3 regions of the Lentzea kristufekii genome follow, and region 3 is predicted to be linked to each of the others. Evidence: riboswitches for the same ligand, from Rfam matches in the RefSeq annotation. Region 3 holds a riboswitch; each other region holds the start of a gene.
The links. A riboswitch is a leader RNA that binds a small molecule or an ion and turns the genes downstream of it on or off. The one in region 3 is predicted to bind cobalamin.
Positions count from the first base shown of each region.

Region 1: it holds a riboswitch for cobalamin, as region 3 does, so the genes downstream of both, SK571_RS03465 (FecCD family ABC transporter permease) here and SK571_RS06620 (CbtB domain-containing protein) in region 3, are expected to answer to the same signal.
Region 2: it holds a riboswitch for cobalamin, as region 3 does, so the genes downstream of both, cobN (cobaltochelatase subunit CobN) here and SK571_RS06620 (CbtB domain-containing protein) in region 3, are expected to answer to the same signal.

Region 1 covers NZ_JAXAVV010000001.1:696,775-706,294, forward strand. The annotation lists gene SK571_RS03435 (FAD-dependent oxidoreductase) at 1-622, shown strand, start outside; gene SK571_RS03440 (response regulator transcription factor) at 612-1,271, opposite strand; gene SK571_RS03445 (fumarylacetoacetate hydrolase family protein) at 1,339-2,097, opposite strand; gene cimA (citramalate synthase) at 2,115-3,698, opposite strand; gene SK571_RS03455 (ABC transporter substrate-binding protein) at 4,195-5,172, opposite strand; gene SK571_RS03460 (ABC transporter ATP-binding protein) at 5,169-5,909, opposite strand; gene SK571_RS03465 (FecCD family ABC transporter permease) at 5,909-6,931, opposite strand; cobalamin riboswitch at 6,966-7,094, opposite strand; gene SK571_RS03470 (YciI family protein) at 7,190-7,609, shown strand; gene SK571_RS03475 (3-isopropylmalate dehydrogenase) at 7,678-8,715, opposite strand; gene SK571_RS03480 (S8 family serine peptidase) at 8,996-9,520, opposite strand, start outside.
Region 2 covers NZ_JAXAVV010000014.1:91,735-101,254, reverse strand. The annotation lists gene SK571_RS27290 (hypothetical protein) at 1-18, shown strand, start outside; gene SK571_RS27285 (TIGR03618 family F420-dependent PPOX class oxidoreductase) at 57-446, shown strand; gene cbiE (precorrin-6y C5,15-methyltransferase (decarboxylating) subunit CbiE) at 427-1,572, shown strand; gene cobM (precorrin-4 C(11)-methyltransferase) at 1,569-2,309, shown strand; gene SK571_RS27270 (cobalt-precorrin-6A reductase) at 2,306-3,007, shown strand; gene SK571_RS27265 (precorrin-2 C(20)-methyltransferase) at 2,979-4,445, opposite strand; gene SK571_RS27260 (precorrin-8X methylmutase) at 4,442-5,062, opposite strand; gene SK571_RS27255 (hypothetical protein) at 5,059-6,135, opposite strand; cobalamin riboswitch at 6,144-6,278, shown strand; gene cobN (cobaltochelatase subunit CobN) at 6,314-9,520, shown strand, end outside.
Region 3 covers NZ_JAXAVV010000002.1:643,967-653,486, forward strand. The annotation lists gene SK571_RS06595 (MFS transporter) at 1-633, opposite strand, end outside; gene SK571_RS06600 (PAC2 family protein) at 848-1,747, opposite strand; gene metH (methionine synthase) at 1,796-5,335, shown strand; gene SK571_RS06610 (HAD family hydrolase) at 5,373-5,999, shown strand; gene SK571_RS06615 (CbtA family protein) at 6,044-6,799, opposite strand; gene SK571_RS06620 (CbtB domain-containing protein) at 6,820-7,008, opposite strand; cobalamin riboswitch at 7,042-7,216, opposite strand; gene SK571_RS06625 ((2Fe-2S)-binding protein) at 7,265-7,924, opposite strand; gene SK571_RS06630 (phosphoribosyl-ATP diphosphatase) at 8,023-8,286, shown strand; gene hisG (ATP phosphoribosyltransferase) at 8,301-9,161, shown strand; gene SK571_RS06640 (antibiotic biosynthesis monooxygenase family protein) at 9,158-9,469, shown strand; gene SK571_RS06645 (phosphoribosyltransferase) at 9,403-9,520, opposite strand, start outside.

The sequences.
Region 1 (9,520 bases), on a different contig from region 3:
CGGCCTCGTCCTCATTCCACGCGGCGAGTACTTCCAGTGCGCTTTCCTGATCCGCAAGGGAACGGACCAGGCGGTGCGCGCCGAGGGCGTCGAGAAGTTCCGCGAACGCGTCGTCACGCTGGTCCCGTGGCTCGCGGACCGGGTGGACCACATCACCGGCGTCGACGAGGTCAAGCTGCTGGACGTGAAGCTGGACCGGTTGCGCCAGTGGCACGTCGACGGACTGCTGTGCATCGGTGACGCTGCGCACGCGATGTCGCCGGTCGGCGGCGTGGGCATCAACCTGGCCGTGCAGGACGCGGTGGCGGCGGCGACCCTGCTCGCCAAGCCGTTGCGGGAGGGCCGGGTCACGAGCGCGACGCTCGCGAAGGTGCGCGGGCGCAGGCTCTTCCCGACCGTGGTGATCCAGACCATGCAGCGGGTGATCCACCGGGTGTTCCTCGGCCGCAAGCTCAACAGCACCGCGACGGTCTCCCGCACGGGCATGCCGTTGCCGCTCAAGATCGTGCAGAAGCTGCCGTTCCTCCAGGTGGTCCCGGCCTACGTGGTCGCGATCGGCCCACGTCCCGAGCACGCGCCCGACTTCGCGAGGAGGGATCCGCAGACCATCGTCAGGTCGTGACGAACGCCTCGGAGCTCTCGCCGAGCACCATCGCCACGGCGTGGGCGCGGTCACGGGCGCCCAGCTTGCGCAGGATCGCCTTCACGTGGGTCTTCACGGTGTCGTTGCTGATGAAGAGCCGCTGGGCGATGCGGGCGTTGTCCATGCCCTTCGCCATCTCGGCCAGCACGTCGAACTCCCGCGCCGACAGCCGGCCGAGCGACGCGGGGGGCGGCATCCGCGCCGGTAGGCGCGCGAGCGATCCCACCCGCGCGTCGATCGTGGCGGGAGCGCCCCGCACCGCGGCCGCGATCAGCGGCAACAGCTCGGCCACGGGCGAGGTCTTCAGCAGGTAGGCCACCGCGCCGGCGTCGAGCGCCGCGCGGGCCCAGCTCGGACTGTCCGCATTGGACAGAACGACGACGCGGGCGCTCGGCCGGTACTGCGCGGTGTCCCGCACGGTGCGCAGCGGTCCGGCGCCCGGTACGTCGAAGTCCGTGACGACCAGGTCCACCAGCGTGCCGCGCAGGCTGCGCGCAGCCTCGGCCACGGTGTGGGCGATGCCCACAACGCGGAAGCAGTGCGTGCGATGCAGCGAGAGCCGCAGCCCTTCGGTGATGAGCTGCGATCCGTCGACCAGCAACACTCGGGTGGACGCCTGGTCCGTCATGACACCGGGAAGTTACTCGCGGGTACCGCGATGCGTAACCTGCCGGACGCCGGATTGCTCCGTACGGCTACCTATTTGCGACCGGATTGGTGAGCGTGCCAAGGCCGTCCACAGTCACGGAGACCGTCTGTCCGGCCCTGATCGGCCCGACGCCGGCCGGGGTGCCGGTCAGGATCAGGTCGCCCGGCAGCAGCGTCATGATGCCGGAGACGTACTCCACGAGTGACGGAATGTCGTGCACCATCAACGAAGTACGTCCGTCTTGTTTGACTTCCCCGTCAACTTCGGTGACGACGCGGACGTCGGAGGGGTCGAACTCGGTCTCGATGAACGGACCCAACGGGCAGAACGTGTCAAAACCCTTGGCACGCGTGAACTGCACGTCCTTCTTCTGCAGGTCGCGAGCCGTGACGTCGTTGGCGATCGTGTAGCCCATGATCACACCGGCGGCCTTGGCCTTCGGCACGTCGCGGCACGGCTGGCCGATGATGACCGCCAGCTCGCCCTCGAAGTCGACGCGCTCGGACACGGCCGGCAACTTGATCTCGACGTTCGGGCCGACCACCGAGGTGTTGGGCTTGAAGAACAGCAACGGCTCCGCGGGAACCTCGTTGCCGAGTTCCTTCGCGTGGTCGGCGTAGTTCCGGCCCACACCAATGATCTTGGTGGGCAGGATGGGGGCGAGCAGCCTCACGTCCGCCAACGGCCACTTCCGGCCGGTGAACGTGGGCGTGCCGAAGGGGTGTTCGGCGATTTCCGCGGCCTCGTCGCCTTGGACGGCGACGAAGGCCACGCCTGCGGGATGAGCAATTCGGGCGATGCGCACAGCCCCAGTTTACGAGGTCAGCCTGACCTCATGGACTTGTGCACCAGCGCGTCGCACAGCGCCAGCCAGGAGGCCTCGACGATGTTCCCGTGCACACCCACTGTCGTCCACTCGCGCTCGCCGTCCGTGGACTCCACCAGCACGCGTGTCACGGCGTCCGTACCGGGATGCTCGGTGAGGATGCGCACCTTGTAGTCGGCCAGTTCCACTGTGTCCAACCAGGACAGGTGCGGCAACAACGCCTTGCGCAGCGCCGCGTCCAGGGCGTGCACGGGCCCGATGCCCTCGGCGGTCGCGATGACCCGCTCCCCCGCCACGTGCACCTTGACCGTGGCTTCGGACACGATCTCGCCGTCCGACCGGTGATCGAGCACGACCCGGTAGGACTCCAGCGTGAACGGAGGAGTGTCCAGTTCGGACAGCTCGGAGCGCAGCAGGAGCTCCATGGAGGCGTCGGCGGCCTCGAACGACCAGCCCTTCGCCTCCAGTTCCTTGACGCGCTTCAACGCGCTGCCGACCTCGGTCCCCCGGCCGGCCAGGTCGAGCCCGAACTCACGTCCCTTGAGTTCGATGCTCGCCCGACCGGCCATCTCGGTGACCAGCACCCGCATGTCGTTGCCGACGGTGTCCGGATCGATGTGGTTGTACAGCTCCGGATCCACCTTGATCGCGCTCGCGTGCAGACCCGCCTTGTGAGCGAATGCTGACGACCCGACATAGGCCTGGTGGGTGTCGGGTGCGATGTTCGCGATCTCGGCCAACGCATGGGAGACACGGGTGAGCTCGGCCAGTGCCCCGATCGGGAGCACCTCCATGCCGAGCTTGGTCACGAGGTTTCCCACGACGGCGAACAGGTCCGCATTGCCTGCTCGCTCGCCATAACCATTGGCGGTGCACTGAACGTGCGTCGCGCCCGCCTGAACGGCCGCGAGGGTGTTCGCCACCGCGCAGGACGTGTCGTCCTGGCAGTGGATTCCTACTCGGAAACCGGTCTTCGCGACGACCTCCGCGACCGTCTCCGCAAGCCCCAGCGGCAACTGCCCGCCGTTCGTGTCGCACAGCACGACGACGTCCGCGCCACCCTCCACAGCGGACTCCAGCACGCGCAGACTCGTGTCCGGCGAGAACGCGTAGCCGTCGAAGAAGTGCTCGGCGTCGAGAAAAACGCGCCTTCCGTGGTCCTTCAGGAACCGGACGGTGTCGCGCACCATCTTCAGGTTCTCTCCGGAGTCCGTGCGCAGCGCCCGTTCAATGTGCCGCAGGTCCGACTTGGCCACCAGCGTCACCACCGGCGCCTGGGAATCGAGGAGTGCCTTGACCTGCGGGTCTTCCTCGACCTTGACCCCGGCCTTGCGCGTCGCCCCGAACGCGACCAGCTTGGCGTGCTTCAACTCCAGATCACCGGCCGCCGCACGAGCGAAGAACTCCGTGTCCTTGGGCATGGCGCCGGGCCAGCCGCCCTCGATGAACCCGACGCCGAGCCCGTCCAGCAGCCGCGCGACCGCGAGCTTGTCCGTGACGGAGTACGAAATGCCCTCACGTTGTGCGCCATCGCGCAGCGTCGTGTCGTAGACGTGGAATGCGTCGGTCGGGCCGGCCATCGGGGTCATCTCCTCATCCGGGCAAACAAAAAGACCCCCCGCGGATGCGAGAGGTCTGCGCGTCGGGTGCCAGGGGCGGCAACTACCCGACGCGCTCGTCGATAATGATGGCGGTGTGCTGAGCCATGTCCCGGATGCTGCCACAGCTCGGCACGGCGTACCAAGCGACGGGAGGAAATCTCCCACTATCTGGTCACGGGTTCACCCCTGTGACGCCACCTTCGCAAGGTGACGGCACGCACGGCAGGCGGCCCCTTCGGCTGGAACCGGTGCCCGCCACCGCAAGTCAACCCGCGCGGTGCCAACCGCCGCCCCCCAACTCAAGGCAAGCACGTACGAGTCCTGGCGTGGCGATGCGGAGCGAGCCGTTCGAACCTAGGGCGCTGGGTAGCGGTGCACCCCCGCACTTCGTCACGACCTGACGGACCACTCTCGCAACGCGACAGCTGGAACGCGACCACTCTCCAGCAACTCGACCACCAGCCCGGCCCGCGACTCAGACCCCGGCCAGGAACTTCGCGAACGCCTCGATCGAAGCCGCGTTGCGCGGAGACTCGACCAACGCCGCGTACGGCAGCGAGAAGAACCGCTTCCCCTTGACCGCGGGCGAGTTGGACAAAGGCGCGAACCCCTCCAGAAACGCCTGCTTCTGCTCCGGGGTGTTCGCCTGCCCGTCCGCGTAGTCCACGATGAGCACGACCTCGGGATTGCGCTGGACCACGGTCTCCCAGTTGACCGTGGTCCAGCTGTCGTTCAGGTCGCCGAAGATGTTGTCGCCACCGGCCTTCGAGATGATGTCCTGCGGCGCCGCGTTCTTGCCGGACGTGAACGGCTGGTCCTGCCCGCTGTCGTAGAGGAACACCTTCGGCCGCGGCTTCCCGGCCATCAGCCGGCCCGCGTTCGCGATCTGCTCCTGATAGGTCTTCACGAGCTCCTCGGCCTTGGCCTCGACCCGGAAGATCTTCCCGAGGTTGCGCAGGTCCGTGTACAACGCGTCCAACGCGGGCATGATCCCCCGCTGCTGCCCGACACCGTTGCGGCAGGCCTCGGTCAGCTGGTACGTCCCGATCCCCAGCGCCTTCAACGCGTCCGGGGTGAAGCCGGTGCTCTCGCTGAACCCGTAGTTCCAGCCGGCGAAGACCAGGTCCGCGTTCGCGCCCTGCACGACCTCCTTGGAGACCTTGTCGGACAGGTGCTTCACGCTCTCGAAGTCGGCCTTCCAGGGCGAGGTGCGCACGTCGACGGTGTCGGTACCGGACACGACGTAGCCCGCCATCCGGTCCTTCAGGCCCAGCGCGAACATCAGCTCGGTGATGCCGGTGTCGTTCGTGACCACTTTGGACGGGATCTTGTCGAACGTGACCTGCTCGCCGCAGTTCGTGATCGTCACGGGGTCGGACGCGGAGGTGTCCTGGGCCACCGTGGCACCGCAGCCGGAGACCAGCAGCAGGACGGCGCAGACGACGGTTCTCAAGGGGTGACCTCCTGGTCGAACAGGAGCTGGGGAACTCCCGATGTGGGGTGGGTGACGACGTGCGCGGTGACGTGGAAGACCTTGGCGATCAGTTCGGGGACCAGCACTTCGGCCGGTGTGCCGGACGCGACCACGCGGCCCTCGTCGAGGACGTACAGGCGGTCGCAGTAGGAGGCGGCGAGGTTCAGGTCGTGCAGGACCGTCAGCACGGTGACGCCCAGCCCGCGCGCGAGCCCCAGGACGTCGAGCTGGTGGCGGATGTCGAGGTGGTTCGTCGGCTCGTCCAGCACGAGGACGCGCGGTTCCTGGGCCAGCGCGCGGGCGATGAGCACGCGCTGGCGTTCGCCGCCGGAGAGGCTGAGGAAGCTCCGCGAGGCGAGATGCGAGACGTCCACCGTCGCCAGCGCTTCGGAAACGACCCGTGCGTCACGGGCGGGATCGCGGTCGTGCGGCAGGCGGCCCATCTCCACGACCTCGGCGACCGTGAAGTCGAACTCGACCTGCGACTCCTGCGTGAGCGCGGCCAGGTCGCGGGCGACGCCGTGTCGCTTGTGGACGTTCTCGCCGTCGAGCAGGACGGTGCCCGCGTCCGGCTTCAACGCCCGGTACACGCAGCGCAACGTCGTGGACTTGCCACTGCCGTTGGGGCCGACGATGCCGACGACCTCACCGGAGGCCTGCAGCGTGATGCCGGAGACGATGTCCCGGACGGTGACGCCGGTGAGCTCGACCCGCATCAGCGGCCTCCGAAGACGTAGGACCTGCGGCGCATCAGGAAGATGAAGCACGGCACGCCGAGTGCGGCGGTGATGACGCCGAGCGGCAGTTCCTCGGGCGCCGCGAGCATCCGCGCGGCCACGTCGACCCAGACCAGGAACGAGGCTCCGGCCAGCGGTGCGAGGGCGAGCACCTTGCGGTGGTCGGCGCCCACGACCATGCGCGTCAGGTGCGGCAGCATCAGCCCGACGAACCCGACGGCCCCGCTGACCGCCACCAGCACTCCGGTCATAGCGGCGGTGACGATGAACAGGTGCGTGCGGAACCGGTTCACCGCCACGCCGAGCGTGGTCGCGGTCTCGTCGCCCATCGCCATCGCGTTGAGCTGCCGCGCCTTGGTCGCCAGGTAGACGATGCCGGCCGCGGTCACCACGGCGGCGACGGGCAGCGACTGCCAGTTCGCCCCGCCGAGGCTGCCGAGCAGCCAGAACATCGCGGCCCGCGCCGCCTCACCGCGCGGTGCCTGGAACACCAGCAGCATCGCCACGGCGGAGAACCCGTACGCCAGCGCCGTTCCAGTCAGCACCAGCCGCAACGGTGTGAGCCCTCGGCTCGTGCGTGCGGTGATGTAGACCAGTGCGGTGGCGCCGAGGCCGGTCAGGAACGCCCCCACCGACAGCGCGTAGACGCCGAGACCGGACAGGACGCCGAGGGTCGCCACGGCCGTCGCGCCCACGCTCGCGCCCGACGAGATGCCGAGCACGTAAGGGTCGGCGAGCGCGTTGCGGACCATCGCCTGGATCGCCACGCCGACCGTGCTCAGACCCGCGCCCACGACCGCGGCCAGCAGGACGCGGGGAAGCCGGATGTTCCAGACGATGTGGTACTGCCCGGCGAGGTCGGCGGGGATCGTGCCGCCGGTCAGCGCCGCCCACAGGAGGTCGATCGTGAGGTCGAACGGAACGGAGACGGGGCCGAGCGCGACGCCCGCGACGAGGCTGACGGCGAGCACGCCGACGAGCGCGCTGATCTTGGAGATCACTTGGTCCTTCCCGCAGTCCACGGCGGAATCGGAAACACAGGCCGGCCGTGTGCGGGTATTCGGGCTCGTCCTCACGAGGAGGCCTACCGTTGCGGGTCAGCGCCGGACTTCGACCGGACTTCCCCCACGCACGACTGAGGCGACCCTACCTGCGGAAACAGGAAGTTCGGAAATTTTGCGGGTGTGATGTCGATCCAGTGCGGGGCCCGTTCGACCTGTGGACGTCAGCGAGGAAGACACCGAGCGAGGAGCCACACCGTGAAGTACATGCTGATCATGCGCGCCACCGACGAGGCCTACGCGAACATGGGCGAGTTCGACTTCGACAAGATGCTGGAGACGGTCGGCGCGTTCAACGAGGAGCTGATCCGCGCCGGTGTCCTGCTGGCCGCGGAAGGCCTCTCCGAGGCGTCCGAGGGCGTCGTCGTCGACTACTCCGCCGAACCCCCGGTCGTCACGGACGGCCCGTACGGCGAGACCAAGGAGCTGTTCAACGGCTTCTACCTGCTCAACGTCTCCTCGAAGGAGGAGGCGGTCGAGTGGGCCAAGCGCATGCCGATGACGGGTGCCGGGTTCAAGACCGAGATCCGCCGGGTGCCGTCCATCGACGAGTTCCCGCAGGACAACGAGTGGATCCAGAAGGAACGCGCGTGGCGTGAGGCCAACGGCCAGCTCTGAGCAGCGCGCGGAACGCCGAAGCCCCGGCCGGAGGATTCCGGCCGGGGCTTCAAAACGTCTGGCAGAACTCAGCCCGTGCGCACGTTCGACGACACGAGAGCCGCGAGCCTGTCACCGATCGCGTAGGTCTGACCCGGCGACTGGTGATCACGCGTGGCCAGATCGAACGCCACGGAGGCCTCGATCCGGCGCGCCGACTCGTGCTCGCCGAGGTGATCGAGCAGCAACGCGACCGACAGCACGGCGGCCGTCGGGTCGGCGATGCCCTGGCCCGCGATGTCCGGCGCCGAACCGTGCACCGGCTCGAACATCGACGGGTTGCGACGGGTCACGTCCATGTTCCCCGACGCGGCCAGGCCGATGCCACCCGTGACGGCGGCGGCGAGGTCGGTCAGGATGTCGCCGAACAGGTTGTCGGTGACGATCACGTCGTAACGGCCCGGGTCGGTGACCATGTGAATGGTCGCCGCGTCCACGTGCTGGTAGGCCACGGTGACGTCCGGGTGCTGCAGCGAGACCTCCTCCACGACGCGCGACCACAACGAGCCGGCGTGCGTGAGGACGTTCGTCTTGTGCACCAAGGTCAGGTGCCGGCGCTGCCGGTTCGAGGCACGCGCGAAGGCGTCCCTGACCACGCGCTCGACGCCGAACGAGGTGTTCAGCGAGACCTCGGTGGCGATCTCGTGCGGCGTGTCCTTGCGGAGCAGGCCGCCGTTGCCCGCGTACGGGCCCTCGGTGCCCTCGCGCACCACCACCATGTCGATCTCCGGCGGGTCCGCGAGCGGGCTGCGGACACCGGGGTAGAGACGAGCCGGGCGGAGGTTCACGTGGTGGTCGAGTTCGAAGCGCAGCCTCAGAAGCAGGCCCCGCTCCAGAATTCCGCTCGGCACCGACGGGTCGCCCACCGCGCCGAGCAGGATCGCGTCGTGCTGGCGAAGCTCTCCCAGCACCGACTCGGGCAACAACTCTCCCGTGGCGTGCCAGCGCGCCGCGCCGAGGTCGTAGCGAGTGATCTCGGCCGCCGGAACGACCTCACCGAGGACCTTCAGGGCCTCAGCGATGACCTCGGGCCCGATCCCGTCTCCTGGGATCACTGCGAGCCGCATCCACACACCTCCCAGGTGTCAGTCCCCAATTGGTGGGACTACTTTCCTTCGCGAAAGGCTACCGGCATCGCGGGTGCTCGCCGCATGCCGGACACCCCATCGGGGTGTTATCTCCCGTACTGCGGGACACCCACACGGCCCATATCCCACTTTCGAGTGTCACTCGACCGCAGGAACGGGGTCGCGTCAAGGGGTGACGGCAGGCAGTTCCAGGCCGTGACGTGCCGGGAGGCCCGGTTCCCAACGGAACCGGGCCTCCCGTGAAACATCCGATCTGGCGCTAGTAGGCGCCGCGTCCACCCGACTTCACCAGGACGACCGACGCGCGGTCACCGTTGGCGTTGTGGTGGTTGAGCACCAGCAGGCCGTCGGACTTGTCGGCCTTCAGCGAGGCCTCGTCCTTGTTGACGACGAGCGCGGTGCCCGGCTTCGCGAGGTACGAGAGCGCCGCGTCGCCGCCACCCTGCACCCACAGGCCCGGCTTGAGCGGGTCGTAGGACAGGTTGCGGTCGATCACGTCGATCAGCTTGTTCGCGTTGCCCGGCGCCGGGTAGTAGCCGCCGGTGCCCACGACGTACGAGATGCGGGCCGTGTCCTTCGACGCGTCGATGCCCAGCGCGCTCAGCAGCACCGGCAGGACGACGACGTTGGTGTCCTGGACGTTCGCGTCGACGTCGCCGAACAGGCCGTTCACGCCCTGGATGTCGACGGTCTCGCCCGTCTTCAGGTCCACGGTGGACGCGACCAGCAGGTCGGTGTCGGTCAGGCGGGTCGCGAACACCTCGAAGTCCGCCGTGCCGTCACC
Region 2 (9,520 bases), on a different contig from region 3:
CCGCGGTTCGCCCTGTGAGCTGGCCGATTTCGTGTCGCGGGCACGGCATTGCGATGATGCGTGCCATGTCGATCGACCGGGGTGCCGAGTTCGCCGAGTTCTGGACCGAACGGCACCTGTGCACGTTGTCCACCGTCCGTCCCGACGGGACTCCGCACGTGGTGCCCGTCGGCGTCACGCTCGACGCCGAGAACGGCATCGCGCGGATCATCACCTCCGGTGCGTCCTGGAAGGTCAAGCACGCCCGCAAGGCCGGGTACGCCGCGGTGTGCCAGGTGGACGGTCGGCGCTGGTCCACGTTGGAGGGTCCGGTCGTCGTGCGCGACGACGTGGAATCCGTGCGGGAGGCCGAGCGGCGGTACGCGCTCCGCTACCGGCAGCCGCGGGTCAACCCGGAGCGGGTCGTGATCGAGATCCAGGTGAAGCGTGTCACCGGCAGCGTCTGACGTCGTGGTCGTCGGCCTCGGTGCCGACGGCTGGGACGGGCTTTCTCCCGCCGCTCAGCAGGCGGTTTCCCGCTCACGTGTGCTGATGGGCTCGCGCCGGCAGCTCGACCTGGTGCCGGGGGAGTTCGAGCGGGTCGCGTGGCCGTCGCCGCTGGTGCCGGCGTTGCCCGCGCTGTTCGAGGAGTACCGCGACGTGTGCGTGCTCGCCTCCGGTGACCCCATGTTCCACGGCATCGGCACGACCCTGGTGCGGCTGCTGGGCGATCGGGTCACGGTGATCCCGCACCCGTCCTCCGTGTCGCTCGCCTGCGCCCGCCTCGGCTGGGCGTTGAACGAGGTCGAGGTCGTGTCCCTGGTGGCCCGATCCGCCGACCTGCTACGCCCCGTGTTGACGCCGGGACAGCGCGTGCTCGTGCTCGGTGGCGACCCGGCAACCGTTGCGGCACTGGCCGGAGACATCACTGTGCTCGAACAGCTAGGTGGGCCCGCCGAGCGGGTTTACCCTTGGGCCGGACAGGACTCGGACCCGCTGTGCGTGATCGCGATCGAGTACCGCGGGAGCGCTCTCTCACGGGTCCCCGGACTGCCCGACGACGTGTACGAATCCGATGGCCAGCTGACGAAGCGAGAGGTGCGGGCTATTTCGCTGTCGAGATTGGCGCCGCTGCCCGGGCAGCTGCTGTGGGATGTCGGGGCAGGGGCGGGTTCGATCGCGATCGAGTGGGCGCGAACGCATCCGACGTGCCGGGCGATCGCCGTCGAGCAGTCGGTCGAACGCGCAGAGCGAATCGCCGGTAACGCTGCGTCTCTGGGCGTGCCCGGCGTCGAGGTCCACATCGGACGGGCGCCGGAGGCGTTGGAGGGGCTGGAGAAGCCCGACGCGATCTTCATCGGCGGCGGCGTGACGGTGCCCGGCGTGCTGCAGGCCTGCTGGGACGCTTTGGCGGCAGGCGGTCGTTTGGTCGTCAACGCGGTGACGCTGGAGTCCGAGGCCGTGGTCGCGCAGTGGTACGCGAGGCTCGGTGGCGATCTGGTGCGGATCTCGGTGAACCGCGGCTCCGCGGTCGGCAAGTTCACCGGGTGGCGCCCGCACATGCCCGTGACGACGTGGAGCGTGACGAAATGACCGTGCACTTCATCGGGGCCGGGCCCGGAGCGGCCGACCTGATCACGGTGCGGGGGCGGTCGCTGATCGAGTCGTCACCGGTGTGCCTGTACGCGGGCGCGCTGGTGCCGGTCGAGCTGCTCGACTTCTGTCCTGCGGGCGCACGCAAGATCGACACGGCGTCGCTGACGCTGGACGAGATCGTTGCCGAGCTGGTCGCCGCCTCGGAGCAGGGGCTGGACGTGGCGCGGCTGCACTCCGGGGACCCTTCGGTGTTCAGCGCGATGGCCGAGCAGATGCGCCGGTTGGACGCGTTGGGCATCGCCTACGACGTGACTCCCGGCGTGCCGGCCTTCGCGGCCGCCGCGGCGTCGTTGCAGCGCGAGCTGACCGTGCCGGGAGTCGGGCAGACGGTCATCCTGACGCGGACCTCGCAGCGCGCCACGCCGATGCCCGAAGGCGAGGACCTGGACACGCTGGGCCGCAGTCACGCGACTCTCGTGCTGCACCTCGCCGTGCAGCGGATCTCGGACGTGGTCGCGGAACTGGTGCCCAACTACGGGCTGGACTGCCCGGTCGCGGTGGTCGCCTACGCGTCCCGCGAGGACGAGGTCGTGTTGCGGGGGACGCTGGACGACATCGCCGCGCAGGTCGAGGCCGCCGGGATCAAGCGGACCGCGGTGATCATCGTAGGGCAGACGCTCGGGGCCACGCAGTTCCCGGACAGCCACCTGTACTCGGCCACGCGGGTTCGATGATCCTGATCCTCGGCGGCACGGGGGAAGCGCGAGCGCTCGCCTCCCGCGTGCCCGCCGTGTCCTCACTGGCAGGCCGGGTGAGCAACCCCGCCCTGCCCGCCGGCGAGGTCCGGATCGGCGGGTTCGGCGGGGTCGACGGGCTCGCGCAGTGGTTGCGGGACAACGACGTCCACGCCGTGGTCGACGCGACCCACCCCTTCGCGCGGCAGATCACCTCGAACGCCTTCGAGGCCTGCTCGCAGGTCGGCGTGCCACTTCTGATCCTGAGGCGGCCGGGGTTCACGCCGCAGCCGGGATGGCATTGGGTGGACAGCGTTGCCGAGGCCGCGCGGGATCTACCGGGGGAGAGGGTGTTCCTGACGACCGGGCGGCAGGACCTCGCGGAGTTCGCCGAGTGCCCGCAGTGGTTCCTGGCGCGGATGGTCGAACCTCCGGAACCGCCCATGCCACAACGCATCGAGGTTCTGCTGTCGCGCGGTCCGTTCACCGTGGACGGTGAACTGGAGCTGATGCGGTCGCGCGAGATCGACGTGCTCGTCACCAAGGACAGCGGCGGCTCGATGACGTCGGCCAAGCTCGAAGCCGCGCGTCAGCTCGGTGTGCCTGTCGTGATCGTGCGCCGGCCACCGCTCCCACCTGCGGACACGGTGGCCGACGTCGATGCCGCCGTCAGGTGGTTGGGTACCGCCGGGGCGTGAAGACGACGCCCTGGGGCGTCACGATCGTCTGAGACGAGCCGATGATCAGCAGGCAGCGCATGTCGATCGTCGCCGGGTCGAGGGCGCCGAGCGTGAGGACGCGGATCTCCTCCTCCGGGCCGCCGACGTCGCGTCCGACGACGATCGGGGTGTCCGGGCCGCGGTGCTTGAGCAGCAGGTCGCGCATGTCCGCCACCTGGTGCGTGCGAGCTTTGGACGCCGGGTTGTAGATCGCGACGACCAGGTCGGCCTTGGCGGTGGCTTCCAGGCGTTCGGCGATGACGTCCCACGGCTTGAGCCTGTCGCTCAACGAGATCACCGCGTAGTCGTGGCCGAGCGGCGCACCCGCCTTGGCCGCCACGGCGTTCGCCGCCGTGACGCCGGGGAGAATGCGGACCGGCACGTCCGGGGACTCCGCGGCGACCTCCAGCACGGCGGTGGCCATCGCGAAGACACCCGGATCGCCCGACGACACGACCGCGACCCGTGAGCCCTTGCGAGCGAGGTCCAGGGCGAAGGCCGCGCGTTCGGACTCGACCTGGTTGTGCGAGGAGTGCCGCTTCTGGCCGGGGCGTTCGGGAACCCGGTTGAGGTAGGTGCTGTAGCCGACCAGCTCGTCGGCGGCTTCGAGTTCCTGGCGGGCCTCCGGCGTGAGCCACGCGCGGTCTCCGGGACCGAGGCCGATGACGACGACCTCGCCCTTCGGCTTCGCCGGCCGGGACTGGCTGGGCAGCACGGCGATGGAGAAGTACGGCACGGTCGCGGGGTCGACGTCGGCCAGCGGCGCCATCTTCTGACGGCCGGTCGTGGCGCGTTCGACGTACCAGGCGCCGTCGAGCCGGCCGGCCGTCTCCAGCGCCTCGCGGACGTTGCCGAAAGTGCGGCCCAGCTTGAGGATCGCGGCGCAGTCGGTGTCGGCGAGGCGGGCCGCGAGCTCGGCGGGCGGCAGCGTGCCGGGCAGGATCGTGAGCACCTCGTCGCGTTCCACCAGCGGGGTGCCGAGGACGGCGGACGCGCCGCTCACGGACGTCACGCCAGGGACGACCTCCCACTCGTAGCGGTCGGCCAGGCGCTTGTGCATGTGCATGTAGGAGCCGTAGAAGAACGGGTCTCCCGCCGCCAGGACGACGACGTCGCGTCCGGCGTCGAGGTGCGCGGCCAGCTTGCCGGCGGCCTCCTCGTAGAAGGCGTCGATCTCGCCCTGGTAGTCGTCCGTGTACTCGGTCGTGACCGGGTAGACGAGCTGTTCCATGATCTGCGGATTCGGATCATTTCGGCTACGGAAGTACGGCGCCGCGATGGTCTTGGCGACCGACTTGCCGTGCCGGGCGCTGTGGAACGCCACCACGTCGGCCTCGCTGATGAGTCGCGCGGCCTTGACCGTCACGAGTTCCGGGTCGCCGGGACCCAGGCCGACGCCGTAGAGCTTGCCCGTCATTCTTCCTCGCTCGCGATCGCGTTGATGGCCGCCGCCGTCATGGCACTGCCGCCGCGTCGGCCGCGCACCACGAGGTGCTCCAGATCCGTTGCGGCCAAAGCTTCCTTGGACTCCGCCGCCCCGATGAACCCGACCGGGATGCCCAGGACCGCGGCGGGTCGCGGTGCTCCGGCGGCGATCAGGTCGAGGAGGTGGAACAACGCGGTGGGGGCGTTGCCGATCGCGATCACCGCGCCGTCGAACCGGTCCGCGAGCAGCTCAAGGGCGGCGGCACTGCGCGTGTTGCCGATCTCCTGCGCCCGCGCGGGGGTGCGCGGATCCTGGAGGTAGCAGAGGACCTCGTTGTCCTTCGGCAGGCGGCGGCGGGTCACGCCGGACGCGACCATGTTGGCGTCGCACAGGATCGGGGCGCCCGCCCGCAACGCCGCGCGGGCGTCGCGCACGACGTTCGGGGAGAACGCGACGTCGTCCGGCAGGTCGGTCATGCCGCACGCGTGGATCATGCGGACGACGACTTTCGCGACGTCGCCGGGGAACCTGGTGAGGTCCGACTCCGCGCGAATGGTGGCGAAGGACTGGCGGTAGATCTCCGCCCCGTCCTTGATGTACTGCGTCAACGGATCTCCTCGTAGCCGTCGCCGGTCGCGACGAACTCGATCACATCGCCGGCGGGACGGCCGCACCGGCGGGCACAGCCCGACCAGTGCACCGCGCCGGGCCTGTCGGACCTGCTCCCTGGAATTGAAATTGGGGGTACCCGGCCTGGCGCGTGTGTGTGGTGCGACGCATCGGCCTGTGCAGGCGCATGGGTCTGCGCGGGCGCATCGACCCAAGCGCGCACATCTGCCCGCACGTCGGAGAGCGACTTCGCGCAGCCGGGGCGGCCGGTGCAGGCGCTGACGCCGTGCCAGGGGGAGGCGGGGTCGGTGATCAGGCCGGTGACGTCGGTGCCGGCGGGCACGACCAGGCTGCGCCACGGGGTCAGGCGGAGGGGGACGCCGGGCAGCCGGCGGGCGTCGAGCCGGCCCAGCGGAACTCCCGGGGTCAACGGTGAAGGTGCGACAGGAGTCACAACCGGGGTGAAGCGAGGGGCGTCGGTGGCGCCGAAGTGAGCGGTGATCTTTCGCACACCGTCGTCCACTTCGGACAGGCGCCAGGCGGGTCCGCGCATCGACTGGAACAGGCGGGCGGCGGTCACGACGGCGTCGACCGGGTCGGACACGCGGACACCTGTATCGGTACCGGCGAGCAGGAGCACGTCCCCGGCGAGCCCGAGGTCGCCGCCCAGTCCGCTCACCGAAGCGCCGACCGTGACCAGGAAACGCCCTGGTAGCGAGGCCAGTCCGGGGTCCGCGCACAGCGCCGCGTCCAGCGCGTCGACCAGGGCCTGGTTGTCGTCCATGGGCGCCGCGATGATGTTGCGGATGCGCTCGTGCGACCAGGAGGGCAGCAGGCCCGCCGCACGCATCCGCTCGCCCAGCTCCACCCCGTCCGCGAGCCCCCTGATCTGGAGGTTCGCCCGCGAGGTCAGCTCGATCGAACCGGTGCCCAGTTCGGCGGCGGCAAGACGGACGGCATCCCACTGAGCAGCGGAAAGAGTGCCGCCAGGCACCCGGATGCGCGCCAGCCCGCCGTCGGCCGCGGCGTGCAGCTCGACGGCGCCGGGGCAGGCGTCCGGGTGACTACGCATAGGTCGGACTGTAACCCGCCGGTTAGGGTGAGCCCGAACGACGAAGCGCAGGAGGAAGCCGGTGTGAATCCGGCGCGGTCCCGCCACTGTGACCAGCGAACACCGCTGGGAGTCAGGAACTCCGCTTCGCCAGTCACCCGCACTTTGGGGCGAGGACCCCACGAGGGATGGAGCCTGCGTGATCCTGCTGCTGTCGACCTCCGACACCGACCTGCTGTCGGCGCGTGCGAGCGGAGCCGAGTACCGGCTCGGCAACCCCGCCCGGCTCACCGTCGACGACCTGCCCGCGCTGGTCGACGGCGTCGAGCTCGTCCTCGTGCGCATCCTCGGCGGTCGCCGGATGTGGGAGGAGGGCCTCGACTGGCTGCTGGCCGGGGGCCTGCCCGTGGTGGTGCTCGGCGGTGAGCAGCAGCCCGACGCGGCGCTGATGGAGCTCTCCACGGTGCCCGGTGGCGTCTGCGCGGAGGCGCACCTCTACCTCGCGCACGGCGGCCCGGCGAACCTCACCGAGCTGCACAAGTTCCTGTCCGACACCGTGCTGCTGACCGGCCACGGCTTCGAGGCCCCCGCCGCCACTCCCTCGTGGGGTGTGCTGGAACGGGAGACCCGGCCGGAAGAGGGCCCGACGGTCGCGGTGCTCTACTACCGCGCGCACCACGTCGCCGGGAACACGGCCTTCGTGCACGCCCTGTGCGATGCGATCGAGGCCAAGGGCGGCAGGCCGCTGCCGGTCTACTGCTCCTCGCTGCGCACCGCCGAACCCGAGCTGCTCGACACGCTGCGCCAGGCCGACGCGCTGGTCGTGACGGTGCTCGCGGCCGGCGGCACGAACCCCGCCAAGGCGTCCGCCGGTGGCGACGACGAAGCGTGGGACGTCGGTGCGCTGGCCGCGCTCGACGTGCCGATCCTGCAGGGCCTGTGCCTCACGTCGAGCCGCGAGTCCTGGGACTCCAACGACGACGGACTGTCTCCTTTGGACACCGCGACCCAGGTCGCGATCCCCGAGTTCGACGGCCGGATCATCACGGTTCCGTTCTCCTTCAAGGAGATCGACGCCGACGGCCTCACGGTCTACGTCGCCGACCCGGAACGGGCGCTGCGCGTCGCGGGCATCGCGGTCCGGCACGGCCGTCTCCGCCACATCCCGGTCGCCGACCGCAAGGTCGTCGTGATGCTGTCGGCCTACCCGACGAAGCACTCCCGCATCGGCAACGCGGTCGGGCTCGACACGCCCGCGTCGACCGTCCGGCTGCTGAAGGCCATGCAGGAGCACGGTTACGACATCGGTGACGAGCTGCCGGGCGTGCAGGAGCTCGACGGCGACAAGCTGATCCACGCGCTGATCGCGGCCGGTGGGCAGGACGCCGACTGGCTGACGCAGGAGCAGTTCGAGAGCAACCCGATCCGCATCGCGGCGGCCGACTACCGCGAGTTCCACGAGACGCTGCCCGACGAGTTCCGCGAGTCGATGCGCGAGCACTGGGGCGAGGCGCCGGGCTCGTTGTTCGTCGACTTCTCGAAGTCGAAGGACGGCGAGATCGTGCTGGCCGCGCTGCGGTCCGGCAACGTCGCGGTGATCGTCCAGCCGCCGCGCGGGTTCGGCGAGAACCCGATCGCGATCTACCACGACCCCGACCTGCCGCCGTCGCACCACTACCTGGCCGCGTACCGGTGGATCGAGTCCAACTTCGGTGCCGACGCCGTCGTGCACGTCGGCAAGCACGGCAACCTGGAGTGGTTGCCGGGCAAGACGGTCGGCATGTCGGCGTCCTGCGGCACGGACGCCGCGCTCGGCGACCTGCCGCTGATCTACCCGTTCCTCGTCAACGACCCCGGCGAGGGCACGCAGGCGAAGCGGCGCGCGCACGCCACGCTGGTCGACCACCTCGTGCCGCCGATGGCCCGCGCCGACAGCTACGGCGACATCGCGCGCCTGGAGCAGTTGCTGGACGAGTACGGGAACATCTCCGCGATGGACCCGGCCAAGGTGCCGGCGATCCGCGCGCAGATCTGGACGCTGATCAAGGCCGCGAAGCTCGACCACGACCTGGGACTCGACGACCGGCCCCACGACGCGGAGTTCGACGAGTTCATCCTGCACGTCGACGGCTGGCTGTGCGAGGTCAAGGACGTCCAGATCCGTGACGGCCTGCACGTCCTCGGCGAGGCACCGACCGGCAGCGTCCGCGTCAACCTCGTGCTGGCGATGTTGCAGGCACGGCAGATGTGGGGCGGTCAGGTCGCCGCGCTGCCCGGCTTGCGCGAGGCACTCGGCCTCACCACCACGGGCCGCGAGGACGTCGACGCCGTGGAAGAACAGGCTCGCGTGCTCGTCCAGGCGATGGAGGACGCGGGCTGGGACCGTTCCGCCGCGGCGGGTCTGCACGAGTCCGAGGACGTGCGGAAGATCCTGGAGTTCGCGGCGGACGAGGTCGTGCCCCGGCTCGCGCGCACCACGGACGAGATGACGAACGTCCTGCACGCGCTGGACGGCGGCTACATCCCGGCCGGCCCGTCCGGTTCTCCGTTGCGCGGCCTGGTGAACGTGCTGCCGACCGGCCGCAACTTCTACTCGGTCGACCCGAAGGCCATCCCGTCGCGCCTGGCGTGGGAGACCGGCCAGGCGATGGCCGACTCGCTGCTGGAGCGCTACCGCTCCGAGAACGACGGCGAGTGGCCGCCGTCGGTGGGTCTGTCGGTCTGGGGCACGTCCGCGATGCGCACCGCCGGCGACGACATCGCCGAGGTGTTCTCGCTGCTCGGCGTCCGGCCGGTGTGGGACGACCAGTCGCGCCGCGTCACGGGTCTCGAAGTCATTCCGCTGGAGGAGCTGGAGCGGCCGCGCATCGACGTCACCGTCCGGATCTCCGGTTTCTTCCGCGACGCGTTCCCGCACGTGGTGTCCATGTTGGACGATGCCGTGCAGCTGGTGGCCGCGCTGGACGAGCCCGCGGAGCACAACTTCGTGCGGGCGCACATGCTCAAGGACCTGGAGGAGCACGGCGACCAGCGCCGGGCCACGTTGCGCGTCTTCGGTTCCAAGCCGGGCGCGTACGGCGCGGGCGTGCTGCCGTTGATCGACAGCCGCAACTGGCGCGACTCGTCCGACATCGCCGAGGTCTACGCGGTGTGGGGCGGCTACGCCTACGGCCGCGGGGTCGACGGTGTGGCGGCTCGGGCGGACATGGAGTCGGCGTACCGGCGGATCGCGGTGGCGGCCAAGAACATCGACACCCGCGAGCACGACATCGCCGACTCGGACGACTACTTCCAGTACCACGGCGGCATGGTCACGATGGTGAAGGCGCTGACGGGCAAGGCACCCGCCGCGTACGTCGGTGACAGCACGCGCCCCGAGGCCGTCCGCACGCGCACGCTGACCGAG
Region 3 (9,520 bases):
GCCCAGGCACCCCCAGCAGACGAAGGCGATGAGCGCGGGCCGCAATGTGCTCGGCACGAACGCGCTGCGCAGACTCGCGTCGCGCTCCGGTTCGGCCTCCGTCTCCGGCACGCCCAGGACCGCGAGCGCGACGGCGACCACCGCGATGACCACGAACGCCAGCCGCCAGTCGACCTCGGCGGTGAGCCCGCCGACGAGCGGAGCGGACGTCTGCCCGGCCGCCTGCATCGACCCGAACAACCCCAGCGCGCGGCCGAGCTTCTCCCTCGGCGTCGAGGCGGCGATCACCGCCAGCAGCACCGGTGTCGTGAACGAGTTGGCCGCGCCCTGCAACGCGCGGGAGGCCAGCAGCACCTCGAAGCTCCAGGAGCAGGCTGCCAGCACGGACGTCAGCGCGTAGGCGACGTAGGCGATCCGGATGGTCCGTTGTGGACCCCAGCGCTGCGCGAGCGTGCCGGAGGCCAGCATCAGCACCGCGAACGGCACGAGGTAGTAGGTGAGCGTCGAGGCGGCGCTGCCCGCCGACCGCCCGAAGCTGTCGCCGATCTCGGGCAGGATCGAGGTGGTCACGGCGCCGCCGAACGGCCCGATCAAGGCGCCCGCGTACAACCCGGCGCGTGCCAACCGTCCCACGGACACCTCCGCCGTTCACCCTATTGCGGTGAGCGGCGGGAAGCACCGAAAAGTGGTTGTTGTCGCTAAGTTTCTGTCCGCGCAGTCCGGTGGTGAACTTCTGCGTGAAAGAGCCGTCCCGGTCCGAATGACCCGGGACGGCTCTGACCTGCGCTTTGTGGCGTCTGCAAGTACCACCAACTCGGAGTTGGTGGTACTTGCAGACGCCCGAAACCTAGCGGGGGCCGGGCGACGGCCAGCCCGGACCGCGGCCGCGGCGGCGCAGGTAGCGCTCGAACTCCGCGGCGATGTCGTCACCCGACGCCTCGGTGATCTGCAGTTCCGCGTCGCCGCGCTCCTCCAGGGCGCGCACGTAGTTGCGCACGTCCTCGTCCTCGTCGGCCATCTCGGAGACCGTGCGCTCCCACTCCTCGGCCTGCTCCGGCAGCGCGCCGAGCGGGACCTCGATGTCGAGCACCTCCTCGACCCGGTGCAGCAGGGCCAGCGTGGCCTTGGGGGAGGGCGGCTGCGAGACGTAGTGCGGCACGGCGGCCCAGAACGAGATCGCCGGGATGCCCGCCTGCACGCACGCGTCCTGGAACACGCCGACGATGCCGGTCGGGCCCTCGTACTTCGAGTGCTCCAGGCCGAACTTCTCGGCGGCGTCCGCGTCGTAGGCCGTGCCGGTGACCGGCACCGGGCGCGTGTGGGGCGTGTCCATGAGCAGCGCGCCCAGCGTCACCACCGTCGTCACCCCGAGGGCGTCGATGTGGCCCAGCAACTCGGCGGCGAACTTGCGCCACCGCATGTTCGGCTCGATGCCGTGCACGAGGATCACGTCCACGTCCGAGCCGGGGGGCCTGCACACCGACAGCCGCGTCGTCGGCCAGTCGACCCTGCGGGTGACGCCGTCCACCATGCGGACGCTGGGACGCGTCACCTGGAAGTCGTAGTAGTCGTCCGGGTCGATCTCGGCGAGCGGGGTGGCGTCCCAGGTGAGTTGGAGGTGTTCGATCGCGGTGCTCGCGGCGTCGCCGGCGTCGTTCCACCCTTCGAACGCACAGACCATGATCGGAGCCGTGAGCGGGATGCGCGGGTTCGAGGGGGTCGGGGATTCCTGGGACGGATCGTTCACGGCGCCAGACTACGGGTTCGGTCAGTCAACTCATCGTAGGCTTGGCCCATGCGTGATCGCGGAGAGTCGCCGTTGCTGGAAGCGCTGGTGAACCGTGTTGTCGTCGCTGACGGGGCCATGGGCACGATGCTTCAGTCCGTTGACCTCACCCTCGACGACTTCAACGGTCTCGAGGGCTGCAACGAGATCCTGAACGTCACCCGCCCGGACGTCGTGAAGGCGGTGCATCGCGGTTATCTCGAAGTCGGCTGCGATGCCGTGGAAACGAACACCTTCGGTGCGAATCTCGCGAATCTGGCCGAGTACGACATTCCGGACCAGATCTTCCACCTGTCCGAGCGCGGTGCCGCTCTGGCCAGGGAGGTGGCGGACGAGTTCGCCACGTCCGGGAACCCCCGGTTCGTGCTCGGGTCCGTCGGTCCCGGCACGAAGCTGCCGACGCTCGGCCACGCTCCTTATGCGACGTTGCGCGACGCCTACCAGGAGCAGTGCAAGGGCCTGCTCGTCGGCGGGGTGGACGCGATCATCGTCGAGACCTCGCAGGACCTGCTGCAGACCAAGGCGTCCATCATCGGTGCCAAGCGCGCGATGACGGCCGAGGGCCGGTTCGTGCCGATCATCGCGCAGGTGACCGTGGAGACGACCGGCACGATGCTGCTCGGCTCGGAGATCGGCGCCGCGCTGACCGCGCTGGAGCCGCTGGGCATCGACCTGATCGGGCTGAACTGCGCCACCGGTCCCGCCGAGATGAGCGAGCACCTGCGGACGCTCTCGAAGCACGCGCGCATCCCGTTGTCGGTGATGCCGAACGCAGGACTGCCCGAACTGGGCCCCCACGGCGCGGTCTACCCGTTGTCGCCGGAGGAACTGGCCCAGGCGCTGGCGGGGTTCGTCCGCGAGTTCGGCGCGCGGCTCGTCGGTGGCTGCTGCGGCACGACGTCCGAGCACCTGCGCCAGGTGGCCGACGCGGTGCGCGACCTCGGCCCGTCGTCGCGCCGGCCGCGACCGGAGCCGGGTGTGTCCTCTCTGTACCAGGCCGTCCCGTTCAAACAGGACGCTTCGGTGCTGATGATCGGTGAGCGCACGAACGCCAACGGCTCCAAGGCGTTCCGCGAGGCGATGCTCGCCGAGAAGTGGGAGGACTGCATCGAGATCGCGCGCGACCAGACGCGCGAGGGTGCCCACCTGATCGACCTCTGCATCGACTACGTCGGCCGCGACGGCGAGGCGGACATGCGTGCCCTGGCCTCGCGGCTGGCCACCGCGTCGACGTTGCCGGTCATGCTCGACTCCACCGAACCGGCGGTGCTGCAGGCCGGTCTGGAGTGCCTCGGCGGCCGCAGTGCCGTCAACTCGGTCAACTACGAGGACGGCGACGGCCCGGACTCCCGCTTCCAGAAGATCATGCGGCTCGTCTCCGAGCACGGCGCGGCGGTCGTGGCGCTGTGCATCGACGAGGAGGGCCAGGCCCGCACGGCCGAGTGGAAGGTCCGCGTCGCCACCCGGCTGATCGAGGACCTGACGACGAACTGGGGCATGCGGGTCAACGACATCATCGTCGACTGCCTGACGTTCCCGATCTCCACCGGCCAGGAGGAGGTGCGCCGCGACGCCGTCGAGACGATCGAGGCGATCCGCGAGCTCAAGCGCCGTCATCCGGACGTGCAAACGACTCTGGGCCTGTCGAACGTCTCCTTCGGACTCAACCCGGCCGCGCGCCAGGTGCTGAACTCCGTGTTCCTGCACGAATGCGTCCAGGCGGGCCTCGACACCGCGATCGTGCACGCCTCCAAGATCGTGCCGATGGCGCGCATCCCCGACGAGCAACGCGCGGTGGCGCTGGACCTGGTCTACGACCGCCGCCGCGAGGGTTACGACCCGCTGCAGAAGCTCATGGAGCTGTTCGAGGGCGTCACCACGAAGTCGAACTCCGCTTCGCGCGCCGAGGAACTGGCCGCGCTGCCGTTGTTCGAACGCCTGCAGCGCCGGATCGTCGACGGCGAGCGCAACGGCCTGGAGACCGACCTGGACGCCGCGCTGGACGAGCGCCCGGCGTTGCAGATCATCAACGACACGTTGCTCGCCGGCATGAAGACCGTGGGCGAACTGTTCGGCTCCGGCCAGATGCAGCTGCCGTTCGTGCTGCAGTCCGCCGAGGTCATGAAGACCGCCGTCGCCCACCTCGAACCGCACATGGAACGGTCCGACGACGGTGGCAAGGGCCGGATCGTGCTCGCCACCGTGAAGGGCGACGTCCACGACATCGGCAAGAACCTCGTCGACATCATCCTGTCCAACAACGGCTACGAGGTCGTGAACATCGGCATCAAGCAGCCGATCAACACGATCCTGGAGGCCGCGGAGGAGCACCGCGCGGACGCGATCGGCATGTCCGGCCTGCTGGTCAAGTCGACCGTGATCATGAAGGAGAACCTCGAGGAGATGAACTCCCGGGGTGTCGCCGCGCGGTGGCCGGTGCTGCTGGGCGGCGCGGCCCTGACACGGGCGTACGTCGAGAACGACCTGACGGAGATGTACTTCGGCGAAGTCCGCTACGCCCGTGACGCCTTCGAGGGCCTGCGGCTGATGGACGCGATCATGGCGGCCAAGCGCGGCGAGACCCCGATGGTGGATTCCGAGACCCAGGCGAAGGTTCTGGAGCGCAAGGCCCGTCGCGAACGGTCGCTGCGCATCGCGGCGGCCCGCAAAGCGGCTGCGGGGGAAGAAGAAGTCGTGGCCGGTCGCTCCGACGTGGCCGTCGACAACCCGATCCCGGCTCCGCCGTTCTGGGGAAGCCGGGTCGTGAGGGGCATCCCGGTCGCGGAGTACTCGGCGTTGCTGGACGAGCGTGCGACGTTCATGGGCCAGTGGGGCCTGAAGGGCGCGCGCGGCGGCGGCCCGACCTACGAGGAGCTGGTCGAGACCGAGGGCCGCCCGCGCCTGCGCTACTGGATGGAACGCCTTGCCACGGAAGGTGTTCTTGCCCACGCCGCCGTCGTCTACGGCTACTTCCCGTGCGTCTCCGACGGCGAGGACCTGGTGATCCTGGAGGAGCCGGCGGCGGACTCCGCCGAGCGCTTCCGGTTCACCTTTCCGCGCCAGAAGAGGGATCGACGTCTCTGCCTGTCCGATTTCTGGCGTGCGCGGGAGTCGGGCGAGGTCGACGTGATCGCGTTCCACCTCGTGACGATGGGGCAGCCGATCGCCGACCACGCGAACGAGCTGTTCGCCAAGAACGCGTATCGTGAGTACCTGGAAGTCCACGGACTGGGGGTCCAGCTCACCGAGGCGCTGGCCGAGTACTGGCACAAGCGGGTCCGCGAGGAACTCGTGTGGCCGACGGGCGGCACTGTCGCCGCCGAGGACCCGGCCGACGTCGAGGAGTACTTCAAACTCGGCTACCGGGGTGCGCGTTACTCGTTCGGCTACGGCGCCTGCCCCGACATGGAAGACCGCCGGCGCATCGTCGAGCTCCTGGAGCCGTCGCGCATCGGGGTCTCGCTGTCCGAGGAACTCCAGCTACACCCGGAACAGTCCACCGACGCCTTCGTGGCGCACCATCCGGAGGCGAAGTACTTCAATGTCTGACCTGGCTGTGCCTGATCTTCACGGTGTCCTGTGGGACATGGACGGGACGCTGCTGGACTCCGAGAAGCTGTGGGACATCCCGCTCTACGAGTACGCGGAGAAGCTCGGCGGCGTCCTGTCGCTGGAGACCCGCGAACGCATGGTCGGCAGCAACGTGCCCACCACGATGCGCCTGCTGTTCGCCGACGTCGGCATCGAGCCCACCGAGGCCGACATGGCCGACGGCGCCGCGTGGATCTCGCGCCGCACCGAAGAGGTGTTCCGCGCCGGTCTGCCGTGGCGTCCGGGCGCCCAGGAGGCCCTGCGGGCCGTGCGCGCGTCGGGTGTGCCGATGGCGCTGGTGACGTCGACCGAGCGCTCGCTGACCGAGGTCGCGCTGGACACGATCGGGCGGGACCTGTTCGACGTGACCGTGTGCGGTGACGAGGTGGACGGGCTGAACAAGCCGCTGCCCGAGCCGTACCTGAAGGCGGCCCGGCTGCTGGGCGTGGACCCGGCGCGCTGCGTCGCGATCGAGGACTCGCCCACCGGGGTGGCCGCGGCTGTCGCCGCCGGGTGCACCGTGCTGGTCGTGCCGTGCGACGTCGAGGTCGAGGCGGGGGAGCGGCGGATCTTCCGCGACTCCCTCGTGGGCGTGGACGTCGACGTGCTGAAGGCTCTCTAGCCGGTGGTGCGGTGGTGGCCACTGCTGCGGCCACCACCGCACCGTCACGCGACTGCGGCCTTCTCGGCGGCCTTGGCCCTGCGGGTGGCCGGGTCGATCAGCAGGCCGAACACCACGCCGATGCCGACGTAGAGCGTGGCGAGCTGGGCGAGCGAGCTGAGGCGGAACTGCCACAGCACGTTCACCGGCATGTCCGCGGGGATCGTGTCCGGCGGCGCGGGGAACGCCAGCAGCACCGCCGCGGTGGCCGCGGCCACCGCGAGGAGCACGGCCGTCGTCCGCACCGGCTGCGACTGTGCGCGCAGCTGTTCGGCGAGCCAGCCGGCGGCCCACACGATCACCAGACCGGCCACCACCACACCGAGGTAGAGCGCGGTCCGGTAGTTCACCGTCGTCGGGTCGCCCACGGCGGGCGGGTTGGCGGGGTACTTGAGCCACGGCAGCAGTGCCACGGCACCGAACACCGCGGCACCGAACGCGAAGCTGCGGCTGAACGGCGTGCTGCCGGTGAACCAGCGCTTCGACAGCGCGTAGGCCGTGGCGAACACCAGGCCCACCGCGATGCCGACGATCACCACGCCGAGCATGCCGCCCACGACCTGGGCGCCACGGCCGACCAGCTCGTCGCCGCCACCGTGCGAGTGGCCGGCTTCTTCACCGGCGGGTGCCCGTGCCTCCTCGACCGCGAGCGCGGCACGAATCGGGATCTCGGTCACCAGGAGCTGCACCAGCGCGGACGCGACACCGGCGATACCGCCGGCCGCGACTCCGCGCAGCGCCAGAGACCTGTACGTCGTCATGTGCCTGATCCGGGATCGGATCAGTGGCACGGAACGCCGAGCGCGTGGCGCCCGTCGTGGAAGAACTCGTGCAGCATCTCGGAACCCGCGCCGAGCGCGAGGCCGTTCTCCTGCAGGACCAGGTAGGTGACGATCAGGCCGAGCAGTGACACGGCGAAGGCCCATTTGGGCACGCGGACGGCGGACAGGCTTGCTGCGGGGCTCGTCATGACGGGCTCCTCCATACCTCGTGGAAGGTCAACTCTCCTTGCGGCGCCGCAGCCGGTCTCCTGACTCCCGGATCAACGCTGCCCCCGCGTCTTCCCAGTCCCGGCGGGGACCAGTGACGTGCTCGGCGGGGATCGCTTCCCGGTCACAGTGGCGAGGACCGCGCCGGATTTTCACCGGCTTCCCGTCACTGCGGCGCGTGCACCGTAAGTTGATCGGCCCGTTAAGCACAACCGGCCATAAGAGTTGTTGCGTTCCTCACTTCACGAGTGGACAGTCACCGCACTTCCCACCTGCGGCGACGCGGTAGTAAAGACAACAGCTCCTGCGCCGGAACGTGACCTCGCCGGGGAACGTGATGAATTCTCCCGCCTGTTCGAACGGCGGCGCGCTCATGAGCCGTTCGCCTCGTTCTTCCGCTTCCTCGGCGGTGAGCATCCGTGCGCGAACAACCATTTTGAGCGCGCCCGCGATGTTCGACATGGCGTTGCCCCACAGCAGTCCGCGTGCCACCGGGGTGACCCGCTGGATCGCCTCCACCACCGGTTCGAGCGCTTCCGCGGCCTGTGGGCCCAGCCGCGGCTGGTCGATGCGGACGCTCAGGCCGTTCGTCGGGTGGTGCTGCCACCACAGGTTCTCCGGGCGGACGTCGATCGGGATGTTCGCGGCCGTGAGCGGGCTGAGCAGCCGTGCCGTGTAGCTGAGGAAGAACAGGCTCGCCGCCACGCGCGGTTCGTCGGCTTTGTACCGGTTCGCGATGGCATCGATCGTGGTCTTGAGCGCAGGGCCCTCCAGCAGTGCCGTTCCCGGCGACCAGGATTCGTCGGGGCGGCCCACGTCGAGGGCGAAGAAGGGATTGATTCCGCGCACCCGGCGCAGCGCTTCGAGTACCTCGGCGAACTCAGACACGAAGTTCACGCTACCGAGTGTCTCTGCAGGACAGATCACGTCCACCGCCTGGGACAGATGCGACCGCGGTGTGGACGGGGGTCCGCGGGATGGGAGGATGTCGTGCCGTGAAGACCTTCGATTCCCTGTTCGCTGAACTGACCGAACGAGCCGCCACCAAGCCGGAGGGTTCCGGCACCGTCGCTGCGCTCGAGGCCGGGGTCCATGCGCAGGGGAAGAAGGTCCTGGAGGAGGCGGGCGAGGTCTGGATCGCCGCCGAGTACGAGTCCGACGAGAAGCTCTCCGAAGAGATCTCGCAGCTGCTCTACCGCCTCCAGGTGCTCATGCTCGGCCGTGGCCTCACCCTCGAAGACGTCTACAAGTACCTCTGACGGAAGACTTTCACATGCTGCGCGTTGCAGTCCCGAACAAGGGCGCGCTCGCTGAACGCGCCTCCGCCATGCTCACCGAGGCCGGGTACCGGCAGCGGCACGAGCCGCGCGATCTGACCGTGCTCGACAACAACAACGAGGTCGAGTTCTTCTTCCTGCGTCCCAAGGACATCGCGATCTACGTGGCGTCCGGCGACCTCGACCTCGGCATCACCGGCCGGGACCTGGCCGCCGACTCGGGCGCCGACGACAACGGCTCCTCCGTCGAGGAGTTGCTCGCGCTGGGCTTCGGCTCGTCGACCTTCCGCTACGCCGGGCCCCGCGGCACGGACTGGAAGGTCTCCGACCTGGAGGGCAAGCGCCTCGCCACGGCGTACCCGAAGCTCGTGGGCCGCGACCTCAAGGCCCGCGGCATCACCGCCAAGGTGATCCGCCTCGACGGCGCCGTGGAGATCTCGATCCAGCTGGGCGTGGCCGACCTGATCGCCGACGTGGTGGGCTCCGGCCGCACCCTGCGCCAGCACGACCTGGTGGCGTTCGGCGAGCCGATCTGCGAGTCGGAGGCGGTCCTGATCCACCGCAACGGCTCGGAGCTCACGGCCGCCAAGAAGCAGCTGACGGCCCGTCTGCAGGGCGTCGTGTTCGCGCAGCAGTACCTGATGCTCGACTACGACTGCCCGCGTTCCCTCCTCGACGCCGCGATCGCGCTGACCCCGGGCCTGGAGTCACCGACCGTCGCGCCGCTGGCCAACCCGGACTGGGCGGCCGTGCGGGCGATGGTGTCGCGCAAGGAGGCGAACAAGGTGATGGACGAGCTGGCCGCCATCGGCGCCAAGGCCGTGCTGGCCTCGGACATCAGGTTCTGCCGGCTGTGATCACCGAGCACGCCCTGCTGGACGTGCTGCCGGGTGGTGCCGAGGAGTTCGAGTGGGCGTTCGGCGAGGCGCGGGAGCTGATCTCCGCCTCGCCGGGCTTCCGCGGCCTGGAACTGCTGCGCTGCCTGGAGACGCCGTCGCGCTACCTGCTGCTCGTGCGCTGGGACACGGTCGAGTCGCACACCGTCGGCTTCCGGCAGGGGCCTTCGTACGAGCGGTGGTCGGCCTTGCTGCACCGCTTCTACTCGCCGTTCCCGGTCGTGTCGCACTTCGAGAGCGCGTTGAGCACCTCTTCGTCCGTGGTCTGATCGAAGCTCTCGTACCAGCGGCTCACGGCCTGGAAGCGCTTCGGCGTGAGG